Regions from separate parts of the Streptomyces sp. NPDC042100 genome, predicted to be linked through region 1. Evidence: riboswitches for the same ligand, from Rfam matches in the RefSeq annotation. Region 1 holds a riboswitch; each other region holds the start of a gene.
The links. Region 1 has a riboswitch for cobalamin ahead of ACZ6J5_RS09210 (ABC transporter substrate-binding protein). Riboswitches for the same ligand answer to the same signal wherever they lie in the genome.
Positions count from the first base shown of each region.

Region 2: another riboswitch for cobalamin. It lies ahead of ACZ6J5_RS14525 (cobalamin biosynthesis protein); the one in region 1 lies ahead of ACZ6J5_RS09210 (ABC transporter substrate-binding protein).
Region 3: another riboswitch for cobalamin. It lies ahead of cobN (cobaltochelatase subunit CobN); the one in region 1 lies ahead of ACZ6J5_RS09210 (ABC transporter substrate-binding protein).
Region 4: another riboswitch for cobalamin. It lies ahead of ACZ6J5_RS27685 (ribonucleoside-diphosphate reductase subunit alpha); the one in region 1 lies ahead of ACZ6J5_RS09210 (ABC transporter substrate-binding protein).

Region 1 covers NZ_JBVJDK010000003.1:410,071-415,861, forward strand. Annotated here, with positions in the region: gene ACZ6J5_RS09205 (FecCD family ABC transporter permease) at 1-599, opposite strand, end outside; gene ACZ6J5_RS09210 (ABC transporter substrate-binding protein) at 596-1,675, opposite strand; cobalamin riboswitch at 1,744-1,924, opposite strand; gene ACZ6J5_RS09215 (GNAT family N-acetyltransferase) at 2,053-2,580, shown strand; gene ACZ6J5_RS09220 (response regulator) at 2,637-3,389, opposite strand; gene ACZ6J5_RS09225 (sensor histidine kinase) at 3,386-4,561, opposite strand; gene ACZ6J5_RS09230 (hypothetical protein) at 4,582-5,118, opposite strand; gene ACZ6J5_RS09235 (ATP-binding protein) at 5,227-5,791, opposite strand, start outside.
Region 2 covers NZ_JBVJDK010000005.1:463,605-469,395, reverse strand. Annotated here, with positions in the region: gene ACZ6J5_RS14545 (hypothetical protein) at 1-655, opposite strand, end outside; gene ACZ6J5_RS14540 (alpha/beta hydrolase) at 757-1,884, opposite strand; gene ACZ6J5_RS14535 (inorganic phosphate transporter) at 2,244-3,533, shown strand; gene ACZ6J5_RS14530 (hypothetical protein) at 3,550-3,771, shown strand; cobalamin riboswitch at 3,906-4,025, shown strand; gene ACZ6J5_RS14525 (cobalamin biosynthesis protein) at 4,058-5,050, shown strand; gene ACZ6J5_RS14520 (cobyric acid synthase) at 5,047-5,791, shown strand, end outside.
Region 3 covers NZ_JBVJDK010000009.1:73,858-79,648, forward strand. Annotated here, with positions in the region: gene ACZ6J5_RS21225 (serine hydrolase) at 1-538, shown strand, start outside; gene cobJ (precorrin-3B C(17)-methyltransferase) at 569-2,002, opposite strand; gene ACZ6J5_RS21235 (precorrin-8X methylmutase) at 2,077-2,712, opposite strand; gene ACZ6J5_RS21240 (cobalamin biosynthesis protein CobG) at 2,727-4,055, opposite strand; cobalamin riboswitch at 4,163-4,302, shown strand; gene cobN (cobaltochelatase subunit CobN) at 4,343-5,791, shown strand, end outside.
Region 4 covers NZ_JBVJDK010000013.1:166,265-172,055, forward strand. Annotated here, with positions in the region: gene ACZ6J5_RS27685 (ribonucleoside-diphosphate reductase subunit alpha) at 1-1,976, opposite strand, end outside; adenosylcobalamin-variant (AdoCbl-variant) riboswitch at 2,119-2,217, opposite strand; gene ACZ6J5_RS27690 (GNAT family N-acetyltransferase) at 2,289-2,819, opposite strand; gene mctP (monocarboxylate uptake permease MctP) at 2,944-4,569, opposite strand; gene ACZ6J5_RS27700 (DUF3311 domain-containing protein) at 4,566-4,820, opposite strand; gene ACZ6J5_RS27705 (GntR family transcriptional regulator) at 4,956-5,720, opposite strand.

The DNA of each region.
Region 1 (5,791 bases):
GCGCCGGAGAGCGAGCCCAGCAGCCAGAACAGCACGCCCCGGGTCGTCTCCGCGTCGGCGGCGGTCATCACGACGAACGAGGTCAGCGCCGAGAACAGCTGCATCGCCGCGACCCCCGACAGGACCACCCGGTCCGTCGAGCCGCCCAGCGTGTGGCTCAGCACCAGGACCAGAGCGAACGAGCAGAGCGCGCCCAGGAACGCGCCCCCGGCCACGGACAGCAGCCCGCTGCCCACCCCGAGGACGACGACCGCGACCGCGCCCGCCGACGCGCCGGAGGAGACGCCGAGCACGAACGGGTCGGCCAGCGGATTGCGCAGCAGCGACTGCAGCACCGCGCCGCAGACCGCGAGCCCCGCCCCGCACACGGCGGCCAGGAGCGTACGGGGCAGCCGCAGGTCCCAGACGATGCCGTCCCGGATCGCGCTCACGCCGCCGGCGCCGCCCCCGAGGTGCGAGACGAGCACGGACCAGGTGTCCGAGACCCGTATGTCGGCCGGACCGATCGTCACGGCGAGCGCGAGGGACACGAGCAGCAGCACGCCGCCGGCGGCCGTGACCGCGGGCACCGTGAGGGCCGGCCGGCCGGGCCGGTTCACTGGGCGAGCCCGTACGCGCGCAAGGCGGCGGCGAGCTTCTCGATGCCCTCGACGGTGCGGATCGTCGGGTTCATCGCCTGCCCGCTGAGGACCACGTACCGCTTCTTCCGCACCGCCGTCATGTTCCGCGTGACCGGATGGGACTCCAGGAACTCGATCTTCTTCGCGGCGCTCTCGGCCGACTGCGCCCGGCGGGTCAGATCGGCGATCACCAGGACGTCGGGGTCGCGTTCGGCGACGGTCTCCCAGTTGATCTGCGGCCACTCCTCCTTGGTGTCGTCGAAGACGTTCCGGACGCCGAGGGTCCCGCTGACGATGCCCGGCGCGCCGCAGCACCCGGCCATGTACGGCCCCTGCGCGTCGGAGAACCAGTAGAGCACCGAGGCGTCGCCGAAGCCCGGCCCCGCGGTGGCCTTCGCGACCCGGGCGCGGAGCTCGCCCACCAGCTTCTCGCCGCGCTCCGGGACCCCGAACACCCGGGCCAGGTCGCGGATCTCGCCGTAGACCGTGTCCATGGTCAGCGGCCGGGTCCGTATCCCGTCGCCGTCGCCGCTGTTGTCCTTGTCCACGCAGTCGGTGGGGGAGAGGTACGTCGGCACGCCGAGCGCGGCGAAGCGCTCCCGGGGCGCCACCCCGCCCTTGCCGAGGGTGTAGAGGAAGGAGGCGCTGACGAAGTCGGGCTCGGCGGCCAGGACCTTCTCGAACGACGGGTAGCGGTCCGCCAGTCGGGGCACCTTCGCGTTCTCCCGCTCCAGGCCCTTCAGGACCGGGTCCGTCCAGGTGGCGGTGCCTACCATGCGGTCGGCGAGACCGAGCGAGAGCAGGATCTCTGCCGAGCCCTGGTCGAGGGCGACGGCACGGCGGGGCGGGCGCTCGACCTCGACGCGCAGGCCGCAGTTGTCGGGCACGACGGCACGCCCGGCGTCGGCGGCCTTCGCCCCGGACGCGGCGCCGGGACCGCCGGGACCACTCGCACCGCCGGGACCGCAGCCGGTGAGGAGCGCGGCGCCGGTGAGGGCGCCGGCGGCGAGCAGCGCGACGGATCGGGAAGCGCGGAGAATGCGGGGGAGGGGCACGTGGGGGTCCTCTGGCGTCACGGCTCGAACGCGGAGCCTGTCGTACGGAGCTCCCCGGACACGGCCGTACGCCGCCGGGGCCGCCAGCAGGTCTTCGGACTCGGGGTCACCCGGACGGAACGCCTTCCCGGGCCCCTCGGGACCCAGTGGCCGATGCTCCGCCCGCCACCCTCACCGCTGCGCGTCAGTTCCGGACTCCCACCGGATTCCCTGACCCCGTACGGATCGGCTGGCTGCTGGATGCGTACAGAGGTGCGACTGGCTCGGGCAAATTACCACAGGGCGATCTTGAGGAAGAGGGCCGGACAATTCGCCTGGAAGGGGCGGAATAACGCTATGTCACGACCATCGGTACGATCACTGGCATGATCGCCCGCATGAACGAAAGCACAGTCGAGATCGTCCCGCTGGAGCTCGTCCACCTGCACGCCGTGCTCGACCTCGGCCACCGGGCCTTCGACGTCAAGTCGATGCCGTACACCTCCTGGTCGCTGTCCTCCGTGGCCGCGCACTGGGACGCCCAGCCCGACGCCTGCTGGGTCGCCCTGGACGAGGAGGGCCTGGTCGGCTTCGTCCTCGGCTCCCTCTCGTACGACGAACGCGAGGACTGGGGCTACCTCGAATGGATCGCCCTGGAGGAGCGGGCCCGGGGCCGCGGCGTCGCCGGCGCGCTCGTCGACCACTGCTGCGACGCGCTCTTCGCGGCGGGTGCCTCGCGGATCATCACCGACGTGGAAAGCGGCAACCAGGCCTCCGCCGCGATGATGCGCCGCAAGGGCTTCACCGAGGGCGTCTCCGTCACCCTCTTCGTCCGCCGCGCCCCGCAGGACCAGCCGGCCCCGCCGCACCGCCCCGCCCAGGACCCGGCGCGCGCCCTGCTGCGCCGCGCCGCCCGGACGAGCTGAGGCGCGGCTCAGGCCCCCGCTCAGGCCCCGCTCTGGCCTCCGTTCAGGCCCCCAGCTCAGGCCAGACCTGCGGCGATGGCCCGCCGTACGGCATCGGCCCGGTCCCGGATCCGGGCCTTGGCGAAGAGGTTGTTGATGTGCGTCTTGACCGTGGCCTCGCTGATGAACAGCCGTTCGGCGATCGCCCGGTTCGGAAGCCCCTGCCCGATCAGCCCCAGCACCTCGCGCTCCCGAGGCGTCAGGTCCTCGGGCAGCTCCTCACCGGGGGCGGAGCCCGCCGCCGGCCGTGCCTCCGCGCGGGGCGCCCCCATCACGGCGGCCAGCAGCCGGTCCCGTACCTCCTGGTCCATGACGGACTGCCCGGCCGCGGCGGCGCGGATCGCGCGGGCGATGTCCTCGCGGCCCGCGTTCTTCGTCAGATAGCCGCGGGCGCCCGCCGACAGCGCCGCCATGATCGAGTCGTCGTCGGCGAAGGTCGTCAGCACCACCACGGCCACCTCTGGATGGGCCTCGCTCAGCAGGCGGGTCGCCTCCGTGCCGTCCATCACGGGCATCCGCAGGTCCATCAGCACCACGTCGACGGGCTCGGCGGCGACGACGTCCAGGACCTCGCGACCGTTGGCGGCGGTCGCGACCACGCCGATGTCCCCGGCGAGCGCGAGCACCATCGCGAGCGGCTCGCGCACGGCGGCCTGGTCGTCGGCGATGACGACCCTGATGTGACCGGAAGGGGAGGCCGGGGAGGCAGGGGCGGACGGGCCGGATGGCGAGGGCGGGGAGGCCGGGGCGTCGTTCGTGGGCTCGCTCATGCCGGAATCACCACGTCGACCTTCCAGCCGCCACGCCCGTCCGTCACGGGACCGGCGGTGACCGTCCCGTTCAGCAGGGCCACGCGCTCGCGGATCCCGATCAGCCCCATCCCGCTCCCCGTCCCCGGGGAGACGGGCAGGGTCCCCGGCCCGTTCACGATGCTCAAGACGGCCGCCTTCTCCTCGTACCCCATGGTCACCCGCACCGCGCCCCCGGGCGCGTGACGCGTGGCGTTGGTCAACGCCTCCTGCGCGATCCGCAGGAGGTCCTGCGCGGTCCGCGTCGGCAGCTCGCGCACGGTACCGGTCACCGTGAGGGCGTCGTGGTGACCGGACGATTCGAGCATGGCGGCGAGGCTCTCCAGAAGCGGAAGAGCCTCCTCGCGCAGCGCGCGAACCGTCCACTGGGCCTGCTTCAGACTCTCCCGGACCAGGCTCTGCGCCCGACCGGTCGCCTCCCGGGCCTTCTCCGCCTCGCCGACCTCCAGCAGCGCGTCCGCGAGCTCCAGCTGCATGTTGATCCCGGCCAGCGAGTGCGCCAGGACGTCGTGGACGTCCCGGGCGACCTTGGCGCGCTCGGTCAGCACCAGGGTCCTGGCCTCCGCGCGGGCCGCCCGCTCGGCCGAGGCGGACGCCTCGATCGCGGCCTCCACGGCCCGCGCCCGGCTCCGCGCCGACATCCCGGCCAGGACCAGCGCGCCGGTCGACAGCCCCGTCATCATCAGCAGCACCCGGTCGCCGGGGTCGGCCCGGAACGCCAGCGCCGCGCCGCACAGCAGACTCAGCAGCACGGCGAGGACCGTGGCGGGCCGGGTGCTCAGCCGGTGGCCCAGATAGGCGGCGAGGAAGTACGCGAAGATCACCGAAGTCCCGGTGTCCGCGACGGCCGCCAGCGCCGCCGCCGCGAGGACCGCCGCCGTCATCGCGGGCAGCAGCACGCGCTCGGGGAGCGGCCGGCCGGGTACGAGCCGCAGGGCGAAGAAGCCGAAGTTGACGCCGAAGAGCAGCGTGACCGCCAGCCCGCGCCCGCTGAGGCCCATCGGCCGCAGGGTGAGGGCCTGGGCGGCGAACAGCACCGCCGCCCAGCCCCACGCGGAGAACCGGCCCCGGTCCAGGAGCCCGGTTCCGGGCTCCGGGCCGAGGCCGGGAGAGCTCGCGTCGCTCGGTGGCATGCGGCGACGATACGTCATGATCAGCGCAGCCGGCCGGTGAGGGACGGGCTCGCCGCCACGGGCCGCGTCGCCCGGGTCACCGTACGGCTCCGCAGGTAGATCGTGCCGAGCCGCGAGACGACCTCGGCGACGGCCATCAGCAGCAGCGCGGTCACCCACACCTGGGCGCCGGTGATCTGGTGCTCGACGCTGAACCGGCCGACATCCGCCGCGCCGCCGTGGTCGACCCACAGCTGGAACGCCAGCCGCGCGCCCATGCCGAGCACCCACAGCACCGCCGAGACGGCCCCGGCCTTGATCAGCAGCTCGCCGTCGAGCACCCGGATCCGCGTGTACACGCCACCGGCGACACCGAGGGTGGTGCCGATGGCGACGGTGGTGCCGATGAGCACCAGGTCGTTCCCGCTGGTGGGGATGCCGTCCAGGTACTGGAGGGCGAAGAACGACACGATCCCGAGCGGGATCAGATAGGACTTGGGCCCCAGCCGTCCTTCCCGCAGCTGCCGGAAGACGACGAGGATGAGTGCGATGTCCACGAGCCAGTCGGTGAGAGTCATGGCTTCAGCATCGGGAAAACGCCCTCAGGACACCTGCACCCACGGGTGGAGGTCCGGGTGGAGAAGGGGGCGCGGGGGGTCCTCCACCCCCTCCGCGGCCCGGACCCGTCACCCTCGGCCGGGGAACCGTACGCGGACCGTCAGGCCGCCGCCTCGGGGGTTCGCCGTCGCCGTCGTCCTCGCCCCGTGGGCGCGGGCGATCGCGTCGACGATCGACAGGCCCAGGCCGGCGCCCTCGCCCGGGGCGTGGGTGCGGGCCGTCGAGCGGCGGAAGGGCTCGAACAGGAGGGGGACGGTCTCGGGAGGTACGACGGGGCCCGTGTTCGTGACCGTGACACCGTCCGGACCGGTACGGACCTCCACCCGGCCGTCCTCGGGGACGTTGTGCCGGACGCCGTTCGCGACCAGGTTGTGCACCAGGCGCTCCAGCAGCACCGGATCGCCCTCCACGGCCAGCGGACCGGGCCGTACGACGAGCTCCACGCCCCGCTCGGCCGCCTCGCCCGCGAGGGCCGCGGCCGTCTCCCGCGCGACCTCGTCCACCGCGACCCGCCGCCGCTCGCGCAGCCCCTCCTCCGAGGCGGCGAGCAGCAGCAGCCCCTCGATGATCCGCTCGCTGTCGTCGGCGACCTCGACGAGCTTGCCGCGGATCCGCGCCACCCGCTCCGGCGAG
Region 2 (5,791 bases), on a different contig from region 1:
CGACGGGGGCGGTCCAGGCGGGGGTGCCGGGGGCGGGGACCTCGCAGCGTTCCTCGCGGAGCTCCTCGACGCGCTGGCCGAGCAGGTCGAGCAGGGTCGGCACCGGGACGGGTCCGGCGGAGAGCTGGAGCAGCGAGAGGACCTGGGGGACGGCCTCGACGACCTCGGAGACGGCGCCGGGGACCACGTCCTCGGGCAGCGGGTGGACCAGCGACCAGGCGTCGAAGAGGGCGACCCAGCCGCGCAGCACGGCGGAGTCGTCGCGGTCCCAGGCGTGCAGCCGCCAGCCGGGGCGGGCGGTGTCGCCGTGCAGTTCGACGAGTCCGGCGAGCCGGGCCCGGTCCCAGCCGGCCAGGACCTGGGCCGGTGTCAGGGCGAGGGCCGCGGCGGCGCGTTCGCCGTCGCCGAAGTCGGGGGAGGCCACGCCCGCGGTGCGGTCCACGGCGGCCCAGCGGGCGATGCGCACGGCGTCGGCGAGGACGGCGCGGGCCTGGCCGGCCAGCTCCGCCCGGGGCGGTGTCCCCTCGGGCGGCCGGGGTGCCGGGCGGGTGCGCCGGGTCGTCACGGCCCGCCGCGCGGTGGCGAGGGCCCGCGGACGGACGAGTCGGAGTCTGGAGTTGCGCGCCAATGGTTCATCGGGCTTTCGAGACGTCACGGGGGCAGTCTTCCCGCTGACGGCCCGAAAGCCCAATCGGAATCCGCAACGCCGCTGCATTGGTCCGGGCGTCGGCGCCGGTCCGGTCGGGGCGGCGGGCCTCAGACGAGGGGGGTCAGGAAGCGCCGCAGGGCCTCCTCGTAGCGGAGCGGGTCCGCGTTCCACATGGCCGCGTGGGGGGCGTCGCGGACGGTGGTGAGGGTGACCAGGTCGGGGCGGAGCGCGGCGAGTTCCTGGGAGCGGCCCCAGGGGGCGAGCGTGTCGTCGGGCCCGTGCAGGACGAGGGTGGGCACGCGCAGGCCCCGGGGGTCGGCGGCCTCGGCGAGCCGGTCGCCGTGGAGTCCGGTCCTGCCCTGCGCGGCGCGGACGGCGAGCGGGACGAGCGGGCCGGGCACGCCCCGGGCGGCGGCGAGGTTGCGCAGGGTGGCCTCCCAGTCGAGGACCGGGGAGTCGAGGACCAGGCCGCGGATCCGGTCGCGGACGCCGGAGCCGGCGGCGGCGTGCAGGGCCATCGCGGCGCCGGTCCCCCAGCCGAGCAGGACGACCTGTCCGGCGCCCCGGCGGACGGCGTAGCGGAGGGCGGCGTCGACGTCGCGCCACTCGGAGTCGCCCAGGTGGGCGAGGCCGTCGGGGGCGGGCGGCGCGCCCTCGTCGCCCCGGTAGGCGGGGACCAGGACGGGGATCTGGCGGCGCTGGAGGAAGGGGACGAGGTTGAGGGCGTGCTCGCGGGTGGTGCCGAGGCCGTGCAGTGCGATCACCCAGGTGGAGCGGGCGCCGGGGACGAGCCAGCCGGGGAGGGGGCCGAGCTCGCCGGGGATCTCGACGTCCTCGTGGGCGAGGCCGAGGGCGGTCTCGGGGGTGCCGCGGTGCAGCTGGGGGGTGAGGCGGACCCGGGCGCCGGTGGCGAGGGCGCCGAGCTCGACCCGTTCGAGCCGGCGGACCACGGTGTCGGCGGTGTGCGGGACGCGGTCGAGGACGGGGCCGACGACGGCGTGCAGTCCGGGGGCCTCGATCCCGTAGGTGCCGGGGCGCAGCGAGGCGAGGCCGCGGGTGAGGGTGATCCGGCCGGGTGCCGTGGCGTGCACGGTGAGCCGGGGGTCGCCGGGCAGCGGGCGTCCGGACGGCACCCTGAGGGCGGCGTCGCTGGCGTACCGGCCGGCCGCCACCGCGGCCGCGCCGACACCGATCACTGTGGTGACGGCCGCTGCCGTCGCTGTAGCCGGGCGCACGCTCCCAGTGTCGGCAGTGGGGGCGGAGGCTGCCACCGGGCGGCACCCCGGACGGGTGACGGCGCGTGACGAGGGTCTCGTCGGCGGGGTCGTCCGTACGGCTGACGGGGCGCGCGGGGTCCACGGGGCGGACCGGCCGGCGGGCGGCGGAGCGGGCGGATGTCGCGGGTGTCCTGGTTCGCCTGCGATTACCCCGGGTCGCACCCTGCCCGCATGGTGGACAGGGGGGCGGCCAGGAGCGGAAGCGGAAGCTCCGGACCCCGGTTGGGGACACCGCACAGCCCGGCCTAGTTCATCTTCCGTTCACCCAGGTTGCGTACGTTCGACCAGCCACTGACGTCAAACGATTGCCTGGGTAAATGGAACACATCACGCTGCTGCTCGCGATTGTGGTCGTGACAGCTCTCGTGTTCGATTTCACGAACGGTTTCCACGACACCGCCAACGCGATGGCGACGACCATCTCGACCGGTGCTCTCAAGCCCAAGACGGCGGTGGCCATGTCCGCCGTGCTGAACCTCGTCGGCGCGTTCCTGTCCGTGGAGGTCGCCAAGACGATCTCCGGCGGGATCATCAACGAAGAGGGCATTCGCACAGAAGTGATCTTCGCGGCGCTCGTCGGCGCCATCCTGTGGAACCTGCTGACCTGGCTGCTGGGCCTGCCGTCCAGCTCCTCCCACGCCCTCTTCGGCGGCCTCATCGGCGCCGCCGTGATGTCGGCCGGCTGGGACGCGGTGAACGGCCCGACCATCGTCACCAAGGTCCTCATCCCCGCCGTCGCCGCCCCGATCGTGGCCGGTCTGGCCGCGATGGTCGCGACCCGCCTGACGTACCGCCTCGGCAAGAAGTCGAACACCGGGACCAAGGCGACCGCCAAGGGCTACCGGGCCGGCCAGATCGCCTCCGCCGGTCTCGTCTCGCTCGCGCACGGCACCAACGACGCGCAGAAGACGATGGGCATCATCACCCTCGCCCTGGTCACCAGCGGCGTCCTCGCCCCCGGCGCCAACCCGCCCCTGTGGGTCATCGTCTCCGCCGGTCTCGCGATCGCGCTCGGCACCTACCTCGGCGGCTGGCGCATCATCCGCACCATGGGCAAGGGCCTCACCGACCTCCAGCCGCAGCAGGGCTTCGCCGCCCAGACCAGCGCCGCGACGGTCATCCTGGCCTCCTCCCACCTGGGCTTCTCGCTCTCCACCACCCAGTCCTGCTCGGGTGCCGTGATGGGCGCCGGCCTCGGCCGCAAGGGCGGTGTCGTCCGCTGGTCGACCGCCACCCGGATGTTCGTCGCCTGGGGTCTGACCCTGCCCGCCGCGGGCCTGGTCGGCGCCGCCGCCGAGTTCCTCACCAAGCAGGGCACCTGGGGCATCGCCGCCGTCGCGGTCCTGCTCGTCGCCGGCTCGGCCGTCATCTGGTCGCTCTCCCGCCGCAAGCCGGTCGACCACACCAACGTCACCGCCGACGACCTCGACAACCCGGCCGCCCCGGCCGAGCCCGCCGGTGTGGTCACCACCGCCATCGCGGCCGTCACCCCGCCGCCGGCCGCCGGCTCCGTCGCCGCCGTCGCGGACACGGACCTGAAGGCCACCATCCCCACCCCGGGCCCCACGGACCCGGCCGCTCCCCCGGCCCCCGCCGCCGCGGTCTAAGGAACTGGAACCAAGCATGAAGATCGACTGGGCAGCCCTCGGCTCCGTCTTCGGAGTCAGCCTCGTGGCGACCGTCGCCCTGGTGGGCCTCTTCACCCTCGGTGTCATGGGCCTCTCCAAGCAGGAGGAGGCCGCCGAGAACGGCGGCTCCGCCACCCTGGCCGTCACCGGCGCCTACGCCTGCTTCGCGCTGTGCCTGGCCGCCGTCTCCTACGGCATCTACCTGATCGTCGCCTGACGCACCGCGCACACCGGCCGGGCGGCCCGCACCCCGAGGTGCGGGCCGCCCGGTTCTCGTGTCTGTGGCGCTCCGCACAGTGACCCGACGCAGGTCAAGGGTGAGTTGACGGCTGTTCGCGGAGCGTGGTGGACTTCCGGGGCCATTACGGCGGCAGTAGAGGAAGTCCGGTGCGAATCCGGCGCGGTCCCGCCACTGTGACCGGCCCCCACGGGCCGGGAGCCAGGAACTCTCGCCGCCGGTCACGTCGATCCAGGGCGCGGACCCTGAGTGAGGACAGAGCGCCATGCCCGGCCGCGGCCTCAGCCTTCCCGGTGCCCCCGGCACCTCGGGCGCCACCAGCGTCTTCGCGTACGGAGCGGCCCTCGGCCTCGCCGTCGACCGGCTCGCCGGCGATCCCCGCCGCGGCCACCCCGTCGCCGCCTTCGGCCGGGCCGCCGGCGCGGTCGAGAAGCGCCTGTGGCGCGACCACCGCGGCTGGGGCGCCCTGCACACCGCCGTCTGCGCCGGCTCCACCGTCGCGCTCGGAGCGCTGGCCGCCCGTACGGCACGGAACAGCCGCGCCGCCGCCGTCGCCCTGACCGCCGCCTCCGTGTGGGCCGTCGTCGGCGGCACCACGCTCGGCCGCGAGGCCCGCGCGATCGGCGGGGCGCTCGCCGCCGGGGACCTGGAGGCCGCCCGGGAGCGCCTGCCGCACCTGTGCGGACGCGACCCGCACTCCCTGGACGGCCCCGCGATGGCCCGCGCGGTCGTCGAGTCCGTCGCCGAGAACACCTCCGACGCCGTGGTCGGCGCCCTGTTCTGGGGAGCCGTCGCGGGCGTGCCCGGACTGCTCGGCTTCCGGGCGGTGAACACCCTGGACGCGATGGTCGGCCACACGTCTCCGCGGTACCGCCGCTTCGGCTGGGCCTCGGCCCGGCTCGACGACCTCGCCGGCTGGCCGGGCGCCCGGCTCACCGCCGCGCTCGCCACCGTCGCCGGCGGGAACCCGCGCGGGGCCGCCCGCGCCTGGCGCGCGGACGCGGCGAAGCACCCCAGCCCCAACGCCGGACCCGTCGAGGCCGGCTTCGCCGGGGCCCTCGGCGTACGGCTCGGCGGCACCCTGGCGTACGGCGGGCGGGTCGAGCACCGGCCCGTCCTCAACGCGCCGGGCCGCCCCGTCGAGGTCGCCGACATCGACCGGGCGGTGCGGCTGTCCCGCCGGATCACCGGACTGACCCTGGCCGCCTGCGTGGGCGGCCGGCTGATCGCGAGCACGCTGAAGCGGAGGAACGCATGAGGGGCGGGGGGCTGCTCGTCGCCGGGACCACGTCCGACGCGGGCAAGAGCGTCGTCACGGCCGGCATCTGCCGCTGGCTGGTCCGGCAGGGCGTCAAGGTGGCGCCGTTCAAGGGACAGAACATGTCCCTCAACTCCTTCGTGACCCGGGAGGGCGCCGAGATCGGGCGTGCCCAGGCCATGCAGGCGCAGGCCGCGCGCGTCGAGCCGACCGCGCTGATGAACCCGGTGCTGCTCAAGCCCGGCTCCGACCGCTCCAGCCAGGTCGTCCTGATGGGGAAGCCGGTCGGTGAGATGAGCGCCCGCGGCTACCACGGCGGACGCCAGGGGACCCTCTTCGAGCCGGTGATGGCGTGCCTGGAGGAGCTCCGGAGCACGTACGACGCCGTCATCTGCGAGGGCGCGGGCAGCCCGGCCGAGATCAACCTGCGGCGCACCGACATCGTCAACATGGGCATAGCGCGGGCCGCCCGGCTGCCCGTCGTGGTCGTCGGCGACATCGACCGGGGCGGCGTCTTCGCCCAGTTCTTCGGCACCACCGCGCTGCTCGCGCCCGAGGACCAGGAGCTCGTCGCCGGGTACCTGGTGAACAAGTTCCGCGGCGACGTGACGCTCCTGGAGCCCGGTCTGGACATGCTCCACGGCCTCACCGGGCGCCGCACCTTCGGCGTCCTGCCGTACGCGCACGGCCTCGGCATCGACGAGGAGGACGGCCTGCGGGTCTCGCTGCGCGGCACGGTCC
Region 3 (5,791 bases), on a different contig from region 1:
GCTCAAGCTGTCGCACACCGGCGGCTTCGAACTCGGCGCGCACACCAACGTGACGATGCTGCCCGGCGAGCAGCTCGGCATCGTCGTCCTCACCAACGCCTCACCGGTCGGCGTCGCCGACGCCGTCGCGCTCGACTTCTTCGACATCGCGGAGCACGGGCAGCCCACCCGCGACTGGATCCCGCTCATCCAGCAGGTGTACCAGGCGCAGACGGACGCGCTCCGCTCGAAGACCGACTACACCCGCCCGCCGTCCGGCGCCGCGCCCCCGAAGGCCGCCCAGACCTACGCGGGCACGTACCGCAACGCGTACTACGGCCCGGCCCGGATCGTCGCCGCCGCCGACGGCACCCTCACCCTCCAACTGGGCCCGAAGCCCCAGTCGTACCGCCTGACGCACTACGCCGGCGACACGTTCAGCTTCGAGACCGCGGGCGAGAACGCCGTCGGCCGCACCGGGGTCACCTTCGCCCCGGACGGGAAGTCCTTCACCGTCGAGTACCTGGACGCGGAGGGTCTGGGGACGTTCAGCCGGTAGCCGCCGGGACCCTCCCGTCGGGGAGACCGTCTATCCGTACCGCCGCGGCGTCCACGCGATGGTCCGCCCGTCGCCCCGTTCCGTCACGACGGTCTGGGTGGAGCCGACCAGGAGCAGGGTGCGCATGTCGACCTCGGCCGGGTCCAGGGTCTTCAGGGTCAGGATCCGCACCGACTGCTCCGGGCCGCCGACGTCGCGGGCGACGACCACCGGGGTGTCGGGCGCCCGCAGCTCCAGCAGGAGCTCGCGGGCGGCGGCGACCTGGTGGGTGCGGGACCGGGAGCCCGGGTTGTAGATGGCGAGGACCAGGTCGGCCTCGGCGGCGGCGCGCAGGCGGCCGGCGATGACGTCCCAGGGCTTGAGGCGGTCGGAGAGGGAGATCGTCGCGTAGTCGTGGCCGAGCGGCGCGCCCGCCGCGGCGGCGGCGGCGTTGGCGGCGGTCACACCGGGCAGCACGCGGACGGGCACGTCGGCGTACCGCTCCTCCGAGGCGACCTCCAGGACGGCGGTCGCCATCGCGAAGACGCCCGGGTCGCCGCCGGAGACGACCGCGACGCGGCGCCCGCGCCGGGCCAGGTCGAGGGCGAACTCGGCGCGCTCCGACTCGACCTTGTTGTCGGAGCCGTGCCGGAGCTGCCCGGCGCGCAGGACCGGCACGCGGTCCAGGTAGGTGGTGTAGCCGACGAGGACGTCGGCGTTGACGAGCGCGCCGCGCGACTCGGGCGTCAGCCAGGGCGCCCCGGCCGGCCCGGTGCCGACCACGACGACCTCGCCCCGCTCGCGTACCGGCGGCTCGGCGTCGATGCGGGAGGGCAGGACGGCGACCGAGAAGTACGGGACCGAGTCCGGGGCTATCTCGTCGAGGCGGCCGGTGCGCTCGCCCGCCATGAACGCCCGCTCCACGTACCGCGCGTCCTCAAGCCGGCCGGCCCGCTCCAGGGCTCGCCGCACGGTGGGGAAGGTGCGGCCCAGCTTCATCACGACCGCCGAGTCGGTGCCCGCGAGGCGGGCCGTCAGCTCGTCCTCCGGCAGCGTGCCGGGGACGATCGTCAGCACCTCCTCCGCCTCGCACAGCGGCTCGCCGAGCCGGGCGGCGGCGGCGCTCACGGAGGTGACGCCGGGGATGACGGTGGTGTCGTAGCGGTCGGCCAGCCGCTTGTGCATGTGCTGGTACGAGCCGTAGAACAGCGGGTCGCCCTCGGCGAGCACGGCGACCGTGCGGCCCGCGTCGAGGTGGGCGGCGAGCCGGGCCGCGGCCTCCTCGTAGAAGTCGTCGAGCGCGCCCCGGTAGCCGCCGGGGTGGTCGGTGGTCTCCACCGTGAGCGGGTACATCAGCCGCTCCTCGATGTGGTCCTCGCGCAGGTGCGCGGCGGCGATCGAGCGGGCGATGGACCGCCCGTGCCGGGCCGAGTGGTAGGCGACGACGTCCGCCTCCGCGATGGCCTTCACGGCGGCCACCGTCATCAGGTCGGGGTCACCGGGCCCGAGCCCGACCCCGTACAGCTTTCCGGGCACGGCGGCCCCCGTGTTCACTGCCGTCACTGCTGGATCTCCGCTTCGTGCGCGAGGGCGTTGAGCGCCGCCGCGGTCATGGCGCTGCCGCCCCGGCGGCCCCGGACCACCAGGTACTCCAGGCCGAGGTCGTTGGCGGCGAGCGCGTCCTTGGACTCGGCGGCACCGATGAAGCCCACCGGGATGCCGAGCACGGCGGCGGGCTTCCCGGCGCCCTTCGCGATCATCTCCAGGAGGTGGAAGAGCGCGGTCGGCGCGTTGCCGACGGCGACGACGGAGCCCTCCAGGCGGTCCCGCCACAGCTCCATGGCGGCGGCCGAGCGGGTGGTGCCCAGCTCGGCGGCGAGGCCCGGCACGGCCGGGTCGGACAGCGTGCAGACCACGTCGTTGTCGGCGGGCAGCCGCTTGCGGGTGACGCCGCTGGCGACCATCCGCGCGTCGCACAGGATCGGCGCGCCCGCGCGCAGGGCGGCGCGGGCCGAGGCGACGACGCCGGGGGAGTAGGCGATGTCCCGGACCAGGTCGGTCATGCCGCAGGCGTGGATCATGCGTACGGCGACCGTGGCGACGTCGGCGGGCAGGCCCGCGAGGTCCGCCTCGGCGCGGATCGTGGCAAAGGAGCGGCGGTAGATCTCCGCGCCGTCCTTCTCGTACTCGTACATCCTGGTGTTCTCGCTCATCTCGTGGGTGTCGCCGGGCCGCGGGCCGCCGCGACGGCTTCGGACAGGGAGGTGCGGGGGGTGGGGGCGCCGTCGACGAGGTAGCCGCCGTCGGCGGTCGCGAGGACGTCGACCCAGGCGCCATGCGGGTGCCCGCAGCGGCGGTCGCAGCCCGAGTAGTGCACGGGCAGCGAGCCGGCCGGCGCGAGGGCGGCGTCCCGCCGCACGTCGGCGAGGGACTTGGCGCAGCCGGGGCGTCCGGCGCAGGCGCCGACGCCGGTGCCGGGGGCGTCGGGGCGGGTGATCAGGCCCGCCTCGGCCAGCGCGCCGAGCCGGGCGGGCGGCGCGGCGACGACCACCCCGCGCCAGGGCGTGAACCGCACCTCGGCGGCCGGTACCAGCGCCCGCAGCCGGGCGGCGGTGAGCCGCCCGAGCGGGGCGAGGACGTACAGGGCGCCGGGGCCGAGCGGCCCGGGGACGGGCGGGGCGCCCCACGGCAGCGGTACGGGGCCGGGGACGGGCTCCGCCGCGATCCCGGCGTCCGCGAGGGCGCCGGCGAGGGCGTCCGCGAGCTCGGGCAGGCGGTCCTCGGGCAGCTCCCGCACCCGCCAGGCGCCGTTCCCGGCGGCCCGGGCGGTCCGCAGGAAGGCCCCGGCGGCGGCGAGCGCGGCGCGCGGGGCGTCGACGGCGGCGACCCGCAGGGCGTGGCCGCCGAGGAGCAGCAGCGCGCGCTCGCCTGGCCCGGCCGCACCCGCCCCGGCCCCGGCCCCGGCGCCAGCCGTAGTCCCGGCCTCAGCACGGGCCCCGGCTCCCGCCCCCGTCCCCGCTCGCTCTGCGAGCAAGGTCACATCGCCGCCGAGCCCCGCGACGTCTCCGCGCCCGGAGTCCAGGACGAACAGGAAGCGGCCCGAGAGCGCCGTCGTCCAGTCCTCCGCGCACAGCAGCGCGTCCAGCTCGCGCGCCCACAACTGCGGGTCCGGGCCGCCGAGTCCGTCCAGGCCGGCGGTGGGCGAGGCGACGATGTTGCGGATCCGCTCGTGGCCCGGCGAGGGCAGCAGGCCCGCGCGGTCGAGGAGCGCGGCCAGCTCGGCGCCGCAGCCCTCGCCCAGGCCGCGCAGCTCCGCGTTGCCACGCGAGGTGATGCTGAGCTCCCCGTCGCCGAGGGACTCGGCCGCGTCGGCCAGTGCCAGGAGCTGAGGCTCCGTCAGGCGCCCCCCGGGCAGCCGGAGTCGGGCGAGCCGCCCGTCGTCCGCCGGGTGGAGTCTCAGCGCACCCGGACAGGCGTCGCCGCGATCCCGTATGAGAGGTTCGCCCGCTTCGGGCGAGGTGCGTGGGGTGGCCGACATGGCGGCGAGCATACCCACGGGCCGTCCCGCCCCCACCGGCCGTGACGCCGCCGTGGCCGGGTGTGATCCGCCCGACCCCAGGGCCCCTCCCCCGGGGCTCCCGGACGATCTAGGATGCAAGCGGCATGGGGTCCCAGGACCCCGGGGAGGAAGCCCGGTGAGAATCCGGCGCGGTCCCGCCACTGTGAGCCGGCCCGGGGGAACGCGGGGCGGTGAGTCAGGAACTCCCCGCCGTCCATACGACCACCCGGGGCGCGGACAACCCCGAGGAAGGGCCTGAGCTCGCCATGCTCCTGCTGCTGTCGCACTCCGACACCGACCTGCTCAGCGCCCGCGCGGCGAACGCCGCCCCGGCCGAGGGCGCGGTCGAGTGGCGGTTCGCCAACCCGGCCCGGCTGCCCGCCGCCGACCTGCCCGCCCTCCTCGACGGCGCCGAGCTCGTCGTCGTACGCCTCCTCGGCGGCCTGCGCTCCTGGGAGGAGGGCCTGGACGCGCTCCGCGCCGCCGGGAAGCCGGTCGTCGTGCTCAGCGGCGAACAGGCCCCCGACGCGCAGCTGATGGAGGCGTCCACCGTCCCGGTCGGCGTCGCCACCGAGGCCCACGCCTACCTGGCACACGGCGGCCCGGCCAACCTCGGCCAGCTCGCCCGCTTCCTCTCCGACACCGTGCTGCTCACCGGCCACGGCTTCGAGCCGCCCGCCGCCGCCCCCACCTGGGGCCCGCTGGAGCGCACCGCCTCCGAGGCCGTCGCCGACGGCCCGGCCGTCGCCGTGCTCTACTACCGCGCCCACCACATGAGCGGCAACACCGCCTTCGTCGGCGCCCTGTGCGACGCGATCGAGGCGCACGGCGCCCGCGCCAAGGCCCTGTACGTGGCCTCGCTGCGGGCCCCCGAGCCGGAGCTCCTGGAGGAGCTGCGCGGCGCCGACGCGATCGTCACCACCGTCCTCGCGGCGGGCGGCACCAAGCCCGCCGAGGCACAGGCGGGCGGCGACGAGGAGGCCTGGGACGCGGGGGCGCTCGCCGCGCTCGACGTGCCGATCCTCCAGGCCCTGTGCCTGACCGGCTCCCGCTCCGCCTGGGAGGAGAACGACGAGGGCCTGTCGCCGCTGGACGCGGCCAGCCAGGTCGCCGTCCCCGAGTTCGACGGGCGCCTGATCACCGTCCCGTTCTCCTTCAAGGAGATCGACGAGGACGGCCTGCCCGCGTACGTGGCAGACGCCGAGCGCGCCGCCCGCGTCGCCGGGATCGCCGTCCGGCACGCCCGGCTGCGGCACATCCCGAACGCCGAGAAGAAGCTGGCGCTCGTCCTCTCCGCGTACCCCACCAAGCACTCCCGCATCGGCAACGCCGTCGGCCTCGACACCCCCGCCTCCGCCGTCGCCCTGCTGCGCCGGCTCCGCGAGGAGGGCTACGACTTCGGCCCCGTCGAGGACCTCCCGGGCCTGGTCTCCGGCGACGGCGACGAACTGATCTACGCCCTGATCGAGGCCGGCGGCCACGACCAGGACTGGCTCACCGAGGAGCAGCTCGCCCGCAACCCGGTCCGCATCCCGGCCGCCGACTACAAGCGCTGGTACGCCGAGCTCCCGGCGGAGCTGCGCGAGCGGGTGGAGGAGCACTGGGGCCCGGCGCCCGGCGAGATGTTCCTGGACCGCTCCCGCGACCCGGAGGGCGACATCGTGCTCGCCGCCCTGCGGCGCGGCAACCTCCTCGTCCTCATCCAGCCGCCGCGC
Region 4 (5,791 bases), on a different contig from region 1:
TCGCGGGTCTGCGCGTCCCACACGCCCAGCGCCTTCAGCTCGTCCACCAGGTACGAGTTGACCTGGAGGAACTCGCCGGACAGCGTCTCGCGCTTGAACAGGTTGGAGACCTGCGGCTCGATGCACTCGTAGACACCGGCGATCGAGGCGATCGTCGCCGTCGGCGCGATGGCCAGCAGCAGGCTGTTGCGCATCCCGACGGCGGCGATCCGCTCGCGCAGCGCGGCCCAGCGCTCCGGCCAGTTGAGCTCCACGTCGAAGTGGTCCGGGTGCAGCACGCCGCGCGCGGTGCGGGTCTTGTCCCAGGCGGGCAGCGGGCCGTTGCGCTCGGCGAGGTCGGCGGAGGCCTCGTACGCGGCCAGCATGATCCGCTCGGCGATCCGGGTGGACAGCGCGCGGGCCTCGGCCGAGTCGAAGGGCATCCGGAGCTTGAAGAAGACGTCCTGGAGGCCCATCGCGCCCAGGCCCACCGGACGCCAGCGGGCGTTGGAGCGGCCCGCCTGCTCGGTCGGGTAGAAGTTGATGTCGACGACCCGGTCGAGGAAGGTGACCGCGGTGCGCACCGTCTCGTCGAGGCGCTCCCAGTCGATGCCGCCGCCGGTCACGAAGGCGCCGAGGTTGACCGAGCCGAGGTTGCAGACGGCCGTCTCGCCGTCGTCGGTGACCTCGATGATCTCGGTGCAGAGGTTCGAGGAGTGCACGACGGAGCCGGGCTCGGCGGTCTGGTTGGCGGTCCGGTTGGAGGCGTCCTTGAAGGTCATCCAGCCGTTGCCGGTCTGCGCGAGGGTGCGCATCATCCGGCCGTACAGGTCCCGCGCCGGCATCGTCTTCTTGGCCAGGCCCGCCGCCTCGGCCCTGCGGTACGCCGTGTCGAACTCCGCGCCGTACAAGTCGACCAGCTCGGGCACGTCGGCGGGGGAGAACAGCGACCAGGGCGCGTCCGCGTTGACCCGGCGCATGAACTCGTCCGGGATCCAGTGCGCCAGGTTCAGGTTGTGGGTGCGGCGGGCGTCCTCGCCGGTGTTGTCGCGGAGCTCCAGGAACTCCTCGATGTCCGCGTGCCAGGTCTCCAGGTAGACGGCGGCGGCACCCTTGCGGCGGCCGCCCTGGTTGACGGCGGCGACGGAGGCGTCCAGCGTCTTCAGGAACGGCACGATGCCGTTGGAGTGCCCGTTGGTGCCTCGGATCAGCGAGCCGCGCGCGCGGATGCGGGAGTACGAGAGGCCGATGCCGCCCGCGTGCTTCGACAGCCGCGCGACCTGGTGGTAGCGGTCGTAGATGGAGTCCAGCTCGTCCTGCGGGGAGTCCAGCAGGTAGCAGGAGGACATCTGCGGGTGGCGGGTGCCGGAGTTGAAGAGGGTGGGGGAGGAGGGCAGGTAGTCGAGCCGGCTCATCAGCCCGTACAGCGCCGCCACCTCGTCCACGGCGCGGGCGCTGTCGTCCTCGGCGAGGCCGCTCGCCACGCGCAGCATGAAGTGCTGCGGGGTCTCGATGACCTGGCGGGTGATCGGGTGGCGCAGCAGGTAGCGGGAGTAGAGGGTGCGCAGGCCGAAGTAGCCGAAGCGGTCGTCGCCGGCCGGGTCGATCAGCGCGTCCAGGCGGGCCGTGTGCGCGGCGACGAAGGCGGCGGTGCGGTCGGCGATCAGGCCCTCGCGGTGCCCGACGGCGACGGAGGCGGAGAAGGCGACGGCGCCCTGGCCGGCGGCCTCGTCGGCGATGGTGAGGGTGAGCAGCCGGGCGGCGAGCCGGGAGTACGCCGGGTCCTCGGCGATCAGTCCGGCGGCGGCCTCGGTGGCCAGTTCGCGCAGCTCCGCCTCGTCCGAGGAGGCGCTGCGGCCGCGCAGGGCGGCGGCGGCGACCTTGCCGGGGTCGGTGTCCGGGAGGTCGGCGGTGAGATCGGTCAGGGTCCGCAGCAGCACGGTGCCGGGGCCGTCGGTCTCGATCGCTGCGGCCGGATCGGCGGGCGCGATGGTCACGTGGGGGCTCTCCCTCGCTCGGCTCGGTGCCAGGACGGGAGGCGGGGAACGGGCTGCCGTACGCACGGCGGCGCCGCGTCCACCGGCCCACTCCGCGAGGCCCGGACGTCTGTCGGCACCCGGAACGGACGGACCGGGTGCGCTGTCGGCAGGTCCTCGGACTCACCTTGGCGCGAACGCGCACAAAACACACCGTTGCGGGACAGTTCCGGATTTCCACCGGATTCCCCTGCGGCGACAGCGAGGACGAGCATACATGTGGGGGGCACCGCTCGCGGCACCCCCCACATGTTGTGTCGGCCTGGGATGCGGTCAGAGCTCCAGAACGTAGGTGAACAGGGTGAAGTCCAGGCCCGGGACGGGCTTCCAGTCGCGTTCGGGGGAGCGGACGAAGCCCAGTCGCTCATAGATCCGGTGGGCGGTGGTCATGGTTCGCTGGGTGGACAGCACGAGCCGGGCGCACCCCTCGGCGGCCCGCGCCCGGTCCACACAGGCCCGCACCAGGGCCTCCCCGACGCCCCGGCCGCGGGCCGTCCGCGCGACGGCCAGCATCCGGAACTCGGCCTCGCCGGGGCCGGCGATGTCGGCCCACTCCTCGCCGCCGAGCGCGAAGGTCACCCCGCCGAGGACGGCCCCGCCGACGGCGGCCCCGGCGTCGCCCGCCGTGTCGACGGCCACCAGCACCTCCGCCTCGGCGTCCCGCCGGGCGGTGTCCCGCAGCCGGTGCAGATAGGCGTCGTCCTCGCCGAAGGTGAGGAAGCCGTCGTCGAGGTAGGCCCGCGCGGTGACCTCGCCGAGCGCCTCGTACTCCTCGGGCCGTACCGCCCTGATCGTGAAGTCCATGACAGGGAGTCTGCCCCCGGGCACGGCTCCGCCCGCCTCCGGGATACCCGGAGGCGGGCGGGAGCGGGGCGGCGCGGCGGCCGTACGGGGCGGGTGCCGGGGCCGTACGGGCCGGTGCCGGGGGTCAGTGCCCGGCGGCGCCGACCTTCGGGAGCTCGGTGGCGACGCCCTTGTCACCGGCGTCCGCCGTGTAGTCGCCGGGCGAGGTCTCGTCGACGCCGTCGGGCGCCTTGAGCGCCTTCAGGACGAGGGTGAGGACCACGGTGACGACGACGTTGAGCACGAAGGCGGTGAGGCCGATGTAGCCGATCTCGCCGATGCCGGGGATCTCGGCCGAGGAGCCGCCGAAGTGCTTCTGGGTGGGGCTGGCCACCCCGTACGCGGCGGCGGTGCCGTAGACCATGCCGACGGCCCAGCCGCCGAGCAGCGCCCAGCGGTGGAACCAGCGGGTGAACAGGCCGCCGACGAGGGCGGGGAAGGTCTGGAGGATCCAGATGCCGCCGAGCAGCTGGAAGTTGATCGCGACGGTCTTGTCCATGGTGAGGACGAAGACCAGCGCGCCGACCTTCACGAGCAGCGAGACCAGCTTGGAGACCTTGGTCTCCTGCTCCGGCGTCGCGTCCCGCTTGAGGAAGTCCTTGTAGATGTTGCGGGTGAAGAGGTTGGCCGCCGCGATCGACATGATCGCGGCCGGGACCAGGGCGCCGATGCCGATGGCGGCGAAGGCCACACCGGCGAACCAGGCGGGGAACATGTCCTCGAAGAGCTGCGGGATGGCGAGCTGCCCGTTGCTGACCTTCACGCCGGCGGCGATCGCCATGAAGCCGAGCAGCGCGAGCAGGCCCAGCATCAGCGAGTACAGCGGCAGGATCGTGGTGTTGCGGCGGATCACCTCGCGGCTCCGGGACGACAGGGTCGCCGTGATGGAGTGCGGGTACATGAAGAGCGCCAGCGCCGAGCCGAGCGCGAGGGTCGCGTACGTCCACTGGCCGGCCTCGCCGGGCACGAGCGCGCCCTTGGGCTTGCCGGTGGCCGGGTTGACCGTCTGGTAGGCCTCGCCCGCCTTGGCGAAGATCTCGTCGAAGCCGCCCAGCTTGATCGGGATGTAGATGATCGCCACCGCGATGACGAGGTAGATCAGGGTGTCCTTGACGAAGGCGATGAGCGCCGGGGCGCGCAGCCCGGAGGAGTACGTGTACGCCGCGAGCACGCCGAAGGCGATGAGCAGCGGCAGGTCCTTGACGAACCAGTGGGTGTCCTCGCCGCCGCCGACGCCCATCACGTCCAGGACGGCCTGGATGCCGACGAGTTGCAGGGCGATGTACGGCATGGTGGCGAGGATGCCGGTGACGGCGACCGCCAGCGACAGGCCCTTGGAGCCGAAGCGGCCGCGGACGAAGTCGGAGGTCGTCACGTAGCCGTGCTTGTGCGAGACCGACCACAGGCGCGGCAGGAAGGTGAAGATCAGCGGGTAGACCAGGATCGTGTACGGCACGGCGAAGAAGCCGGCCGCGCCCGCCGCGTAGATGGCCGCCGGGACGGCGACGAAGGTGTACGCGGTGTAGAGGTCGCCGCCGAGCAGGAACCAGGTGACCCAGGTGCCGAACGAGCGCCCGCCGAGGCCCCATTCGTCGAGGCTGTTCTCGTTCTCGGCCTTGCGCCACTTGGCGGCCAGGAAGCCCATGACCGTGACGGCCAGGAAGAAGAAGACGAAGACGCCGAGCGCGACGCCGTTCACGCCGTCGTTCATCGCGCGTCACCCCCCTTGCGGGCGCGCTGGTCACGCTTCCAGAGCTGGTACGCGATCATGGTCAGCGCGGTCGAGACGACCACCCAGAGCATCTGGTACCAGTAGAAGAACGGGATGCCGGCGACGGTGGGCTCCACCTTCGCGTACGAGCCGACCCACAGCATCGCGACGAACGGCGCGAACAGGCAGAGCCCGATCACCACTCTGACCGGTGTGATGACCGGTTGTTTCCCTTGTGCCGCTTCTGACATGGCGAAACCGTCCCCTCGCTGATCACCTCGTGAGACGGGGAAATCTAGGGGACGGTCCCGCTGTTAGGAACCCCTGTCCGTATAACGGATCAAGACTGTCAGGTCTACGTCAGATCGATATCGGGCGGGCCCGGCTCAGTCGTTGGGGCGCTGCAGGCGGGCGACGAACTTGTAGCGGTCGCCGCGGTAGACGGAACGCACCCATTCGACCGGTTCGCCCTGGGCGTCCAGGGAGTGCCGGGAGAGCATCAGCATCGGCAGGCCGACGTCCGTGCCGAGCAGTCCGGCCTCGCGCGGGGTGGCCAGCGAGGTCTCGATCGTCTCCTCGGCCTCGGCCAGGCGCACGTCGTAGACCTCGGCCAGCGCCGTGTACAGCGAGGTGTACTTGACCAGCGAACGCCGCAGCGCCGGGAAGCGCTTGGCGGACAGGTGGGTGGTCTCGATGGCCATCGGCTCGCCGCTCGCCAGACGCAGCCGCTCGATCCGCAGCACCCGTCCGCCGGCCGTGATGTCGAGCAGCCCGGCGAGGGTGTCGTCGGCCGTCACGTATCCGATGTCGAGCAACTGCGAGGTGGGCTCCAGGCCCTGCGCGCGCATGTCCTCGGTGTACGAGGTGAGCTGGAGGGCCTGGGACACCTTGGGCTTGGCCACGAAGGTGCCCTTGCCCTGGATCCGCTCCAGCCGGCCCTCGACGACCAGTTCCTGGAGGGCCTGGCGCACGGTGGTGCGCGAGGTGTCGAACTCGGCGGCCAGGGTGCGCTCGGGCGGGACCGGGGTGCCGGGCGGCAGGGTCTCCGTCATGTCGAGCAAGTGCCGCTTGAGCCGGTAGTACTTGGGCACGCGCGCGGTGCGGGTGGCTGGGCCGCCCTCTGTCTCCGTGCTGCCCGTGTCCGTGGCCATGGCCTGCCTTCCCGACTCCTGTGCTGCTGCCGTCACCGGCTCCTCCGTCTGTCGCGGCTCACATGGTGGCA